DNA from 4 places in the Kitasatospora sp. NPDC056138 genome. Region 3 is predicted to be linked to each of the others. Evidence: riboswitches for the same ligand, from Rfam matches in the RefSeq annotation. Region 3 holds a riboswitch; each other region holds the start of a gene.
The links. Region 3 has a riboswitch for cyclic di-AMP ahead of ACFC1R_RS29280 (M23 family metallopeptidase). Riboswitches for the same ligand answer to the same signal wherever they lie in the genome.
Positions count from the first base shown of each region.

Region 1 (2,190 bases), on a different contig from region 3:
TCCGGGCCGATCTGCTCGATGACGGCGAGGACGGCCTTCTCCACGCCCTTGCCGAAGTAACGGTTCTTGTCGCCGTCACGAAGCTCCAGGGCCTCGAAGGCGCCGGTGGAGGCGCCGGACGGGACAGCGGCACGACCGGTGCTGCCGTCGTCGAGGCCGACCTCGACCTCGACCGTGGGGTTGCCACGCGAGTCGAGAATCTCACGGGCTACGACGACATCAATGGACGGCACGAGGCATCTCCTAGCGGAAGCAGGTCCTACGGACAGAGGGTGCAGTCTGCGGACGATTGCGGAGTCGTTACGACCAGAGCCTAACCGCACCGGGCCCTCTGGCCACGCTGGCCTTGGCCCCGTCTCAGCGTGTGGCCCGCTACTCGCCGGTAGTTCACCTGAATGACGACGAGTGGGCCGTTTCCGCAGCACGCGCGGAAACGGCCCCTCATGCCACGGGGGATCAGCTCAGGTGCAGCACCTGGCCGGGGACGATCAGGTCGGCGTTGCCGCCGATGGTGGAGCGGTTGGCATCGTAGAGGTGCTGCCAGCCGCCGGAGAGGTGCTGGGCCTGGGCGATGCCCGACAGCGTGTCACCGTCCCTGACGGTGTAGCTGTCACCGGAGGCGCTCTGCGTGGTGGCGGCCGCCGGAGCCGGGCTCTGGGCCGGGGCCTGCCGGGCCGGGGCCTGCTGGGCGGCGCCACCGGCGAACTGGTTGTAGATGCTCTGGTGGCTGGTCCAGTACCAGCCGCCGTTCTTCTGGTACCAGTACTTGCCGGAACCGGCGTCGTACCCGGCGTGGCCGGGGAAGCTCGGGGCGGCACTCGACGGGGAAGCGTCCTGCGAGGACTGCTTCTTGGCGCTGCTGCTCTTGGTGCTGCTGCTCTTGCTGCTGTACGAGCTGGACTTGGAGCTGCCGGTGTCGACGTCGGCCGCCGAACCGTCCTTGCCCAGGCCCGCCTCGACCGAGCAGACCGGCCAGGCGCCGGGCCCCTGCGAGGCGAGGACCTTCTGGGCGACGGCGATCTGCTGGCCCTTGCTCGCGTGGTTGGCCTGGTCGGCGTACTGGCCGCCGCCGTACGCCTTCCACGTGCTGGAGGTGAACTGGAGACCGCCGTAGAAGCCATTGCCGGTGTTGATGCTCCAGTCGCCGCCGCTCTCGCACTCGGCGACCTTGTCCCAGGTCGACACGGAGGCGGCGTGCGCGCCGGTGGCGGCGAGCAGCGGCATCGCGAGGCCGACGCCGGCCACACCGGCGACGGCGATGGCCTTCTCGGCCTGGGTCTTTCGACGGTGACGGCCCGAACCGGTGAACAGCATGAAGGTGTCCTCTCCGCACGCCTGCGAGGTGAGCTGTCGGGTTCGGACCGGGAGGTTGGCCCGGCCGCGGTAGGCGGGACAGGAATGGCTTCCTGCCCTGCTGAGGCGGCTTCACCCCAAGCCGTGGGGACGGCGACGAAACCTGGGTCCCCCGCCCTTGCCCAAGGGTTCTGGTCGGTGTCCCGAGGCGCGGCGGGCAAGGTTTGGCGTTCCGCGCAACGGGGTTCGCAACTGCGAACTCAACGGAGACTACGCATACCCTCACACCAATCACAAGCTCATATCCCGTACATCACACGGGAATTACGGTCTGTTTATGTGCGCTTACAAACGGTGTGGCTTTGTCCGGTTTGATGCGTATTCAGAGAGTCGCAAACAGGGCAAATCAGACACGCCGTCAGCCCGACACGCCCGGTTTGCCTGGTGTCCGGAAGCCTCCGGACACCATGTGGCACATCTCACCGAAATCCCAAGAATGACTGCCGGATTGCGGGGAAGATCAGCGCTGTTGCGCGGTAAAGGAAACCGGCAGTTCGCGCAGTCCACGCATGATCAGACCACCTCGCCAGCGCAGTTCAGCGGGGTCGGCGGCGAGTTGAAGGTCCGGCAGCCGGGTGAGCAGCGTCGCCAGCGCGGCCTGCCCCTCGAGTCGGGCCAGCGGGGCGCCGATGCAGTAGTGGATGCCGTGGCCGAAACCCAGGTGCGGATTGTCCTTTCGCGCCAGATCCAGGGTGTTCTCCTCGGCGAACCTGGCCGGGTCGCGGTCCGCGGCCGCGAGTACCACCAGCACCGGGTCCCCGACCGGGATCTCCACGCCGCCGATGCTCAGCGGGCGGGTCGCGAACCGCCAGGTGGCCAGCTCCACCGGACCGTCGT
Region 1 covers NZ_JBHJVK010000019.1:13,616-15,805, reverse strand. Annotated here, with positions in the region: gene eno (phosphopyruvate hydratase) at 1-233, opposite strand, end outside; gene ACFC1R_RS14555 (transglycosylase family protein) at 457-1,314, opposite strand; cyclic di-AMP (ydaO/yuaA leader) riboswitch at 1,319-1,519, opposite strand; gene ACFC1R_RS14550 (cytochrome P450) at 1,814-2,190, opposite strand, start outside.
Region 1: linked by a shared signal. The riboswitch ahead of ACFC1R_RS14555 (transglycosylase family protein) and the one ahead of ACFC1R_RS29280 (M23 family metallopeptidase) in region 3 are both predicted to bind cyclic di-AMP.

Region 2 (2,190 bases), on a different contig from region 3:
GCGCAGCTACCGCAATCTGGCCGGGCTGAACGCGCTGGGGCTGCCGATGCCCGACGAACTCTCCGGGGACTTCGAGGACTTCGAGGCCGTGGTGGCGGCGGAGGCGCTGCGGCTGTGCGGGGAGTGGACGGTGCCGGGCCTGCCCGAGCTGCTGGTGACGGAGTTCGCGGAGCTGGCACCGGAGCCGGGCACCGAGGAGATCGAGGAGTACCTGGCGGGCACGGGGGCCTGATCGCGCGCCGTCGGCCGGGAACCGCCCTCGGGGGTGTCCGGCGGGCCCGCACCGCGCACGGCGGGCCCGCCGGAGGTTCCTGCCGGTCGGCCTACGGCTGGAGGCCGTGGGACCGGAGCCAGGCGAGCGAGTCGACCGGGGCCCCGCCGCCGGGGCGGACCTCCAGGTGGAGGTGCGGACCGATGGGGGCGCCTCCCGACCGGAGGCCGGGGCAGTTCCCGGTCGTACCGACCTTGCCGAGCCGGGTGCCGGCGGCGACCGGGCCGGAGGCGGCGGAGATGGCGGAGAGGTGGCAGTACCAGATCTCGGTGCCGTCGGGCAGGGTCTGGATCACCCGGTACCCGTACGCACCGGACCAGCCGGCCGAGGTGACCGTGCCCGCGCCGAGGGCGGTGACCGGGGTGCCGGTCGGGGCCGCGAAGTCCAGGCCGGTGTTCAGGTGGGCCCAGTGCGAAGCGGCCGGGGAGGACTGCGCCGCGAGGGTGTAGTTGACGGTCGGCAGCTCCAGGGTGCCGAGCCGGTCGCGCTCGGCCGTGCTCTGGGTCTCGGCCGTGGCCTGGGCTTCGGCCGTGGTCTGAGCCTCGGCCGTGACCTGAGCCCCGGCCTGCTGGGCGGCCCGCTTGGCCTCGGCCTCCTGTGCGGCGGCCAGCCGGGCGGACTCCTCGACCGAGGTGCGCTGGCCGTCGGCCTGCTGCTGGATCCGGGCGGCGAGGGCCAGTCCGGGGTCGGCGGAGAGGACGTGCTCCGAAGCCGTGTCCGGGACCGAGAGCGCCGGTGCGGGGGCGGGCGGCTGGGCGGGGGTGGCCGCGGCGGCCGACCCCGCGGTGGCGAGTCCGGTGGCGCCCAGGCCGGCGGCCATCGCGGTCACGCCGAGCAGCGAGCCGCCGGTGCGCGGCTGACGGGGCATCCGGTGCCGGGCCGCCGCGTCGGTGTCGACGGCCTGCTCCTGCGGGGGTTCGAGCAGCTGGGTGCCGAACCCGAGCGTGCCGATCCCGAGGTTGGCGGGGGTGTGCGACAAGGACGCCACGGAGGCGCGCTCCTTTCCTTCCTTCGCGCCGACCGGGTTAGCTGACGGGTTCGGAGCAGGAAGGTCTCCTACGGGCGGACCGAGGCCCACCCGATTCACCCCAGGAACGTGGTTCCCCGGCTCCCGGGCCCGCCGCACGGGCAGGCCCAGAGGATTGGGCGACGGCGCACGGTGCCGTTCGGGTACGGCGTTGCCGACCGCGCTGCGTTATCAAACGTTAATCCGAGAAGCCCATGATTCCAAGCTGCGCGATTGGTGCAGTCCTGGCTTCCTGGGGCGCAATGGGCGATTTGTGACGATTGGCCAGCTCGCCCCATGACGGCCCGTTATCCACCGGAGGGCTCAGCCCCGGGCCTGCCGGTCCCACTCGGCGAAGGTCGTCCCGGCGATCGCCCAGTTCTCGCGCGGCAGTTCCTCGATCGCCACCCAGATGTTCTCCGGCTTCACACCGGTGATCCGGGCGTAGGCCTCGGTGAGTTCGCGCGCGATCTCGGCCTTCTGCTCCTCGGTGCGACCGGCCAGCTGCTTGACGTTGATGAACGGCATGACGACTCCCCACGGTCCGGCTCTGCGATCAGCCGCACCGTACCGCACGGTCCGGCGGACCACCTTGACGGCTAAGGCTATTAGCCTTAGCTTTATGGCTACAGGAAGCAGCCAACAACAGTGGAGGCAGTACATGTCGGACACCCGGTACCTCGACGTCCCCGGCGGCCGGATCGCGTTCGACGACAGCGGCACGCCCACCGACGGCACCCCGGTGGTGCTGCTGCCCGGGATGCTCGACTCCCGCGCCTCGTACCGGTACCTGCGGCCGCTGCTCACCGCGGCCGGCCACCGGGTGGTCACCATGGACCTGCGTGGCTTCGGCGAGTCCTCGATCGCCTGGGACGACTACTCCCCCGGCGCGATCGCGGACGACGTGCTCGCC
Region 2 covers NZ_JBHJVK010000036.1:64,214-66,403, reverse strand. Annotated here, with positions in the region: gene ACFC1R_RS22010 (hypothetical protein) at 1-232, shown strand, start outside; gene ACFC1R_RS22005 (M23 family metallopeptidase) at 324-1,259, opposite strand; cyclic di-AMP (ydaO/yuaA leader) riboswitch at 1,272-1,430, opposite strand; gene ACFC1R_RS22000 (2-hydroxymuconate tautomerase) at 1,602-1,805, opposite strand; gene ACFC1R_RS21995 (alpha/beta fold hydrolase) at 1,939-2,190, shown strand, end outside.
Region 2: linked by a shared signal. The riboswitch ahead of ACFC1R_RS22005 (M23 family metallopeptidase) and the one ahead of ACFC1R_RS29280 (M23 family metallopeptidase) in region 3 are both predicted to bind cyclic di-AMP.

Region 3 (2,190 bases):
GTTCTCGCTGTCCTCGGGGCGTGGGTGTGCACTGACCGAAACACTTGGTGAACGATCAACATTCCAGGTTGCCCGAACCGCCTCCGGAACGCCAGGAGTCCCGGGAAAGCCAACAGGGCCCCGCCCTCAGACGAGACCCTGCCGCACTGTCGGGGTGACCGGATTCGAACCGACGGCCTTCCGCTCCCAAAGCGGACGCGCTACCAAACTGCGCCACACCCCGTGGTGCCGAGAGGAAGCGTACACGTCGGCCGGTCCGCCCTCGCCGCTATATCGCGAGGCCGTCGGACATGCCCGGAACCGAAAGCAGTGTGCAAGCAACCGACCGAACCAGGTAGGCTGACCCCGTCCTCGTGACCGACAGGTGCTCGGGGGCGTCGTGTGCGCAGTTCCGGCATGCGGGTGTAGCTCAATGGTAGAGCCCCAGTCTTCCAAACTGGTCACGCGAGTTCGATTCTCGTCACCCGCTCAAACCAATCGGGGCCCCTGCCCCCCGGATTGACCGTCGGCCAGGGGCCCGAAGTCGTCTGTGCCGGCGTCAGGTCGGCGCCGGCCCGCGCGGCCGGATCCGCCCGAAGGCCGGGCCGGCGGCAGCGCACGGGCCCACTCCCCAGGGGCCCGGACGGCCCGCTCCTGCCACCGCGACGTCCTGCAGCCGGTCCGCCCCACCCCTCCCCCGCCGCGACGGGGAGCGCTGCGGCGGGACCGCGGTGGCACGCGGCGCACGGCAGCGGGGCGGGATGTGACCGGGGGTGCGTCAGACCCGGACGCCGTGGGCGGCGAGGTAGCTCACCGGGTTGATGTCGGAGCCGTACGCCGGGCCGGTGCGGACCTCGAAGTGCAGGTGCGGGCCGGTGACGTTGCCGGTGGCGCCGGAGCGGCCGATCTGCTGGCCGGTCCCCACGGACTGCCCGGTCTTCACGGTGATCGCCGAGAGGTGGGCGTACTCGGAGTACTTGCCGTCGGTGTGCCTGATCACGACCTGGTTGCCGTACGAGCCGCCCCAGCCGGTGGCGACCACGGTGCCGGTGGTGACCGCCTTGACGGTGGTGCCGGTGGCGACCAGGAAGTCCACCCCGGTGTGGTAGCCGCTGGCCCATGCGGAACCGGCCGCGTGGTACGGGGTGCCGAGGTGCGGGTTGGCCACCGGAGAGGTGTAGGCCGGGGCGGCCTGGGCGGTCACCACGGTGGCGGGCAGCGCGAGAGCGGCACCGGTCACACCGGCGACGACCGCGAGGCGGGCGAATCGGGGCAGGCGGGAACGACGGTTGTCCTGTGCGGACATGGGGGGAGTCCTCTCCGACGCCTGCGAGGTGAGCTGTCGGGTTCGGGCAGGGAGTAGCCCGGCCGCACGGATGCGGCTTCACCCCTAGCCGTCCCGGATCTCCGGGCTCGGCGACTTACCTGTGGGTCCCCCGCTCCTGCCGTGCACTGCGCTGAAGTGCAGCCCCCGGGCAGCGGCAGGACTCGGCGTTCCACCCGGCGGGCCGACCCGGACGGTGGCCGGGCTGGGTGAGTAGAAAAACCGATCCGACGTACACAGAGCAAGCCCGTCTCAGTCCGGACATAAGGAAGACATAAAGACATCGGGGCCCGAGGTCACTCTCCGGCCAGGGCGGACTGCTCTGTGCAGCCCCCGCCGTCACGATCGGCCGGACAGATTGGTACAGATGGTCACGAATCACACCGTCTGCACGCATTCGGGCACGCTCCGGCACCCCCGGAAGAATCCCCGGTGACCTCCGTCACCCCGCCCGCACCCGGCGTAACTGACGGTCCGTTTCCCGCCGGGGCCCGCGGCCGATAATCTCGCCTCGCGTTCGACTTACCGATCATTTATTCGAGCTAGGAGCCCGCCCGTGCGTCCGCAGGACCGAATGGCCGTCATCCAGCGCAGCGTGGTCCGCGAAATGGCGCAGTTCGGCGTGGAGTTCACGGTGGACGGCGAGGTGGTCCGGGGTCCGGGGACCACGGCGGTGGCCGTCCGTGAGCACCCGGGGGACGGCGGGAGCGGTCACGTGGACCTCGGCTTCGTCCTCGACCTCGGCCGCGCGGACGCCCCGGTGGTCTGGGACTGCGCGGCAGGACTCGGCAAGACCGAGGAGGAGAAGCTCGACAACGCCGTGAAGATGTGGGCCACCACCACCGCCTCCACCGTGGTGGAGCTGCTGGAGCACCGGGGTGAGCACG
Region 3 covers NZ_JBHJVK010000060.1:41,444-43,633, reverse strand. Annotated here, with positions in the region: tRNA gene ACFC1R_RS29290 (tRNA-Pro) at 150-223, opposite strand; tRNA gene ACFC1R_RS29285 (tRNA-Gly) at 399-469, shown strand; partial or broken gene ACFC1R_RS29280 (M23 family metallopeptidase) at 758-1,141, opposite strand; cyclic di-AMP (ydaO/yuaA leader) riboswitch at 1,291-1,446, opposite strand; gene ACFC1R_RS29275 (DUF6348 family protein) at 1,860-2,190, shown strand, end outside.

Region 4 (2,190 bases), on a different contig from region 3:
CGAGCGTCATGCCGAGCGCGGTGGTGGCCGCTGCCGTGAGCACCAGGGCGCGGGCCAGCCGCTGCGTGCCCGGCAGGGGGGAACGGCGGTGCATCGACATCGGGGCGGCTGCTCCATTCGTCCTCGGCTAAGGTCCGGGGCCAGACGTTAGCGAGTCCGGAGGATCTAGTCCAAACCCCTGTAACACCGAATATTTGGCCACTAATAGGACATCAACTCGACTTTCCGGAAACGCCGCAGGCCCGGCCCCCACGGGGAGGGCCGGGCCTGCGGTCGATCGGGTACGGGTCAGACCCGGACGATCGCCGAGATGGGCAGCACGGTGGCGCTCATGTACTGGACGGGCTTGCCGGCCCGCGGCGCGTGGATGACCTGACCGCCGCCCACGTACATGCCGACGTGGTGCTGGTCGTCGTAGAAGATGATCAGGTCACCGGGACGGGCGTTGGAGATGTCGGTGCCCATGTTGGTGCCGGCCGAGGCCTGCTCCTGCGAGGTGCGCGGCAGCGAGACACCGGCCTTGGCGTACGCCCACTGCATCAGACCCGAGCAGTCGAAGGCGTCCGGACCGGTGGCACCCCAGAGGTAGGGCTTGCCCTCCTGCGACTCGGCGGCGGCCACCGCGGCGGCGGCGTACGAACCGGACGGCACGTTGACGCTGCCGCCGGCCCTGCTGCCACCGCTCTTGCTGCTGCTGCCTGAACCACCGGAACCACCTGAACCACCGGAGGAGAGGTCGGCGCGGCTGCTGTCGCGCGAGGCGCGGGCGCTGGCGGCCGCATCGGCGGCGGCCTTGTCCTGGGCGGCCTGCAGCGCCTCGCGCTCCTGCTGGGTCAGGGTGTCGAGCAGCGCCTTGGCCTGCGCCAGCTTGGCCTGGACCTCGTCCTTCGACGTCTTCAGGTCCTTGGTGGTGGCATCCAGCTCGGCCAGCTTCTGCTGGGCTTCGGCCTTCTGCTGGTCGAGCTTCTCCTGCTCGCCCTTGAGCGTCTTGAGCGCATCGGCCTGCGAGAGGCCGACCTGCTGGATCGAGTCGGCCCTGGAGAGGAAGGAGTCCGGCGAGCTGGAGAGCATCAGCTGGACCGTCGGGGAGATGCCACCGTTGCGGTACTGCTCCGCCGCGATCTCGGCGAGCCCCTGCTGGACGGTGCTCACCCGATCCTGCTGCCGAGCCACCTGGTCCTGCAGGTCACTGACCTGCTTCTGCAGGGTCTGCTGCTTCTCGGTCGCCGCGTTGAACTTCTCGGTGGCGGCCTCGGCCTGCCCGTCGAGCTGGTCGACCTGGGTCGCGACCTCGTCCTTGGTCGGCTTCGGGTCGGCGTGCGCACCGGTCTGTGCGGAGAGCGCCACCGCGGTCGCGGCCGCCGCGGTCAGGATGGTGACGCGGGTACGGCTTGCAGGCTTGGGACGACGATGGGACGCCACGAAGGCGGACTCCTTCTTCCTACGTCCGCCTACCGGGTGAGCTGACGGGTTCGGGCTGGAAGAGATGCCCTACGACGCCTCACCGGCCACCGTCCACGACGGCCGGCCGACCTGGCGCCGATTCACCCCGAGGAACGTGGTTCCCCGGCTCCGATCCGCAGCACCCCTGATGGGGCTTCCCCGTAAGGCAGTTGGACTGCCCCGCTGCCTCTCGGACTCGGCGGGAACCCCCGCCGCCACCCTGATTGAGTGATCGACTGTGCGGTGGTTCAGGTCACGACACTAGTAACGAAACCGTGATCCGTTCAAATCCTTGTCAGAAAAAATTCTGAATCACCGACAAGTTCGTTTGTGAATCGACCCGGAGTGACGGTCCCGGCACGATCGGCTGACGGACTTTCAGCGGAAAGGCCCGCGGAAGTGCTCTGCATCACAGGACGATTTCGGCGGCCGAACACCGCGTGCCCGACCCCGGCAGCTGTCGGCCGTCAGACGCGGCGGATGGTGAGGATCGACATCGCGTCCGCCTGCATCGTCCGCACCACGTCACCGGTGTGCGGGGCGTGCACCACCATGCCGTTGCCGATGTACATCCCGACGTGGTGCGCGTCATTGCCGTAGATGACCAGGTCGCCGGGCTGCGCCTGGGCGAGCGAGGGCACCTTGGTCCCGACGCTGGCCTGCTCCTGCGAGGTGCGCGGCAGCGAGACACCGGCCTGCGCGTAGGCCCACTGCATCAGACCCGAGCAGTCGAACGTGCTCGGCCCC
Region 4 covers NZ_JBHJVK010000005.1:179,697-181,886, reverse strand. Annotated here, with positions in the region: gene ACFC1R_RS05810 (NlpC/P60 family protein) at 1-100, opposite strand, end outside; gene ACFC1R_RS05805 (NlpC/P60 family protein) at 289-1,422, opposite strand; cyclic di-AMP (ydaO/yuaA leader) riboswitch at 1,433-1,609, opposite strand; gene ACFC1R_RS05800 (NlpC/P60 family protein) at 1,911-2,190, opposite strand, start outside.
Region 4: linked by a shared signal. The riboswitch ahead of ACFC1R_RS05805 (NlpC/P60 family protein) and the one ahead of ACFC1R_RS29280 (M23 family metallopeptidase) in region 3 are both predicted to bind cyclic di-AMP.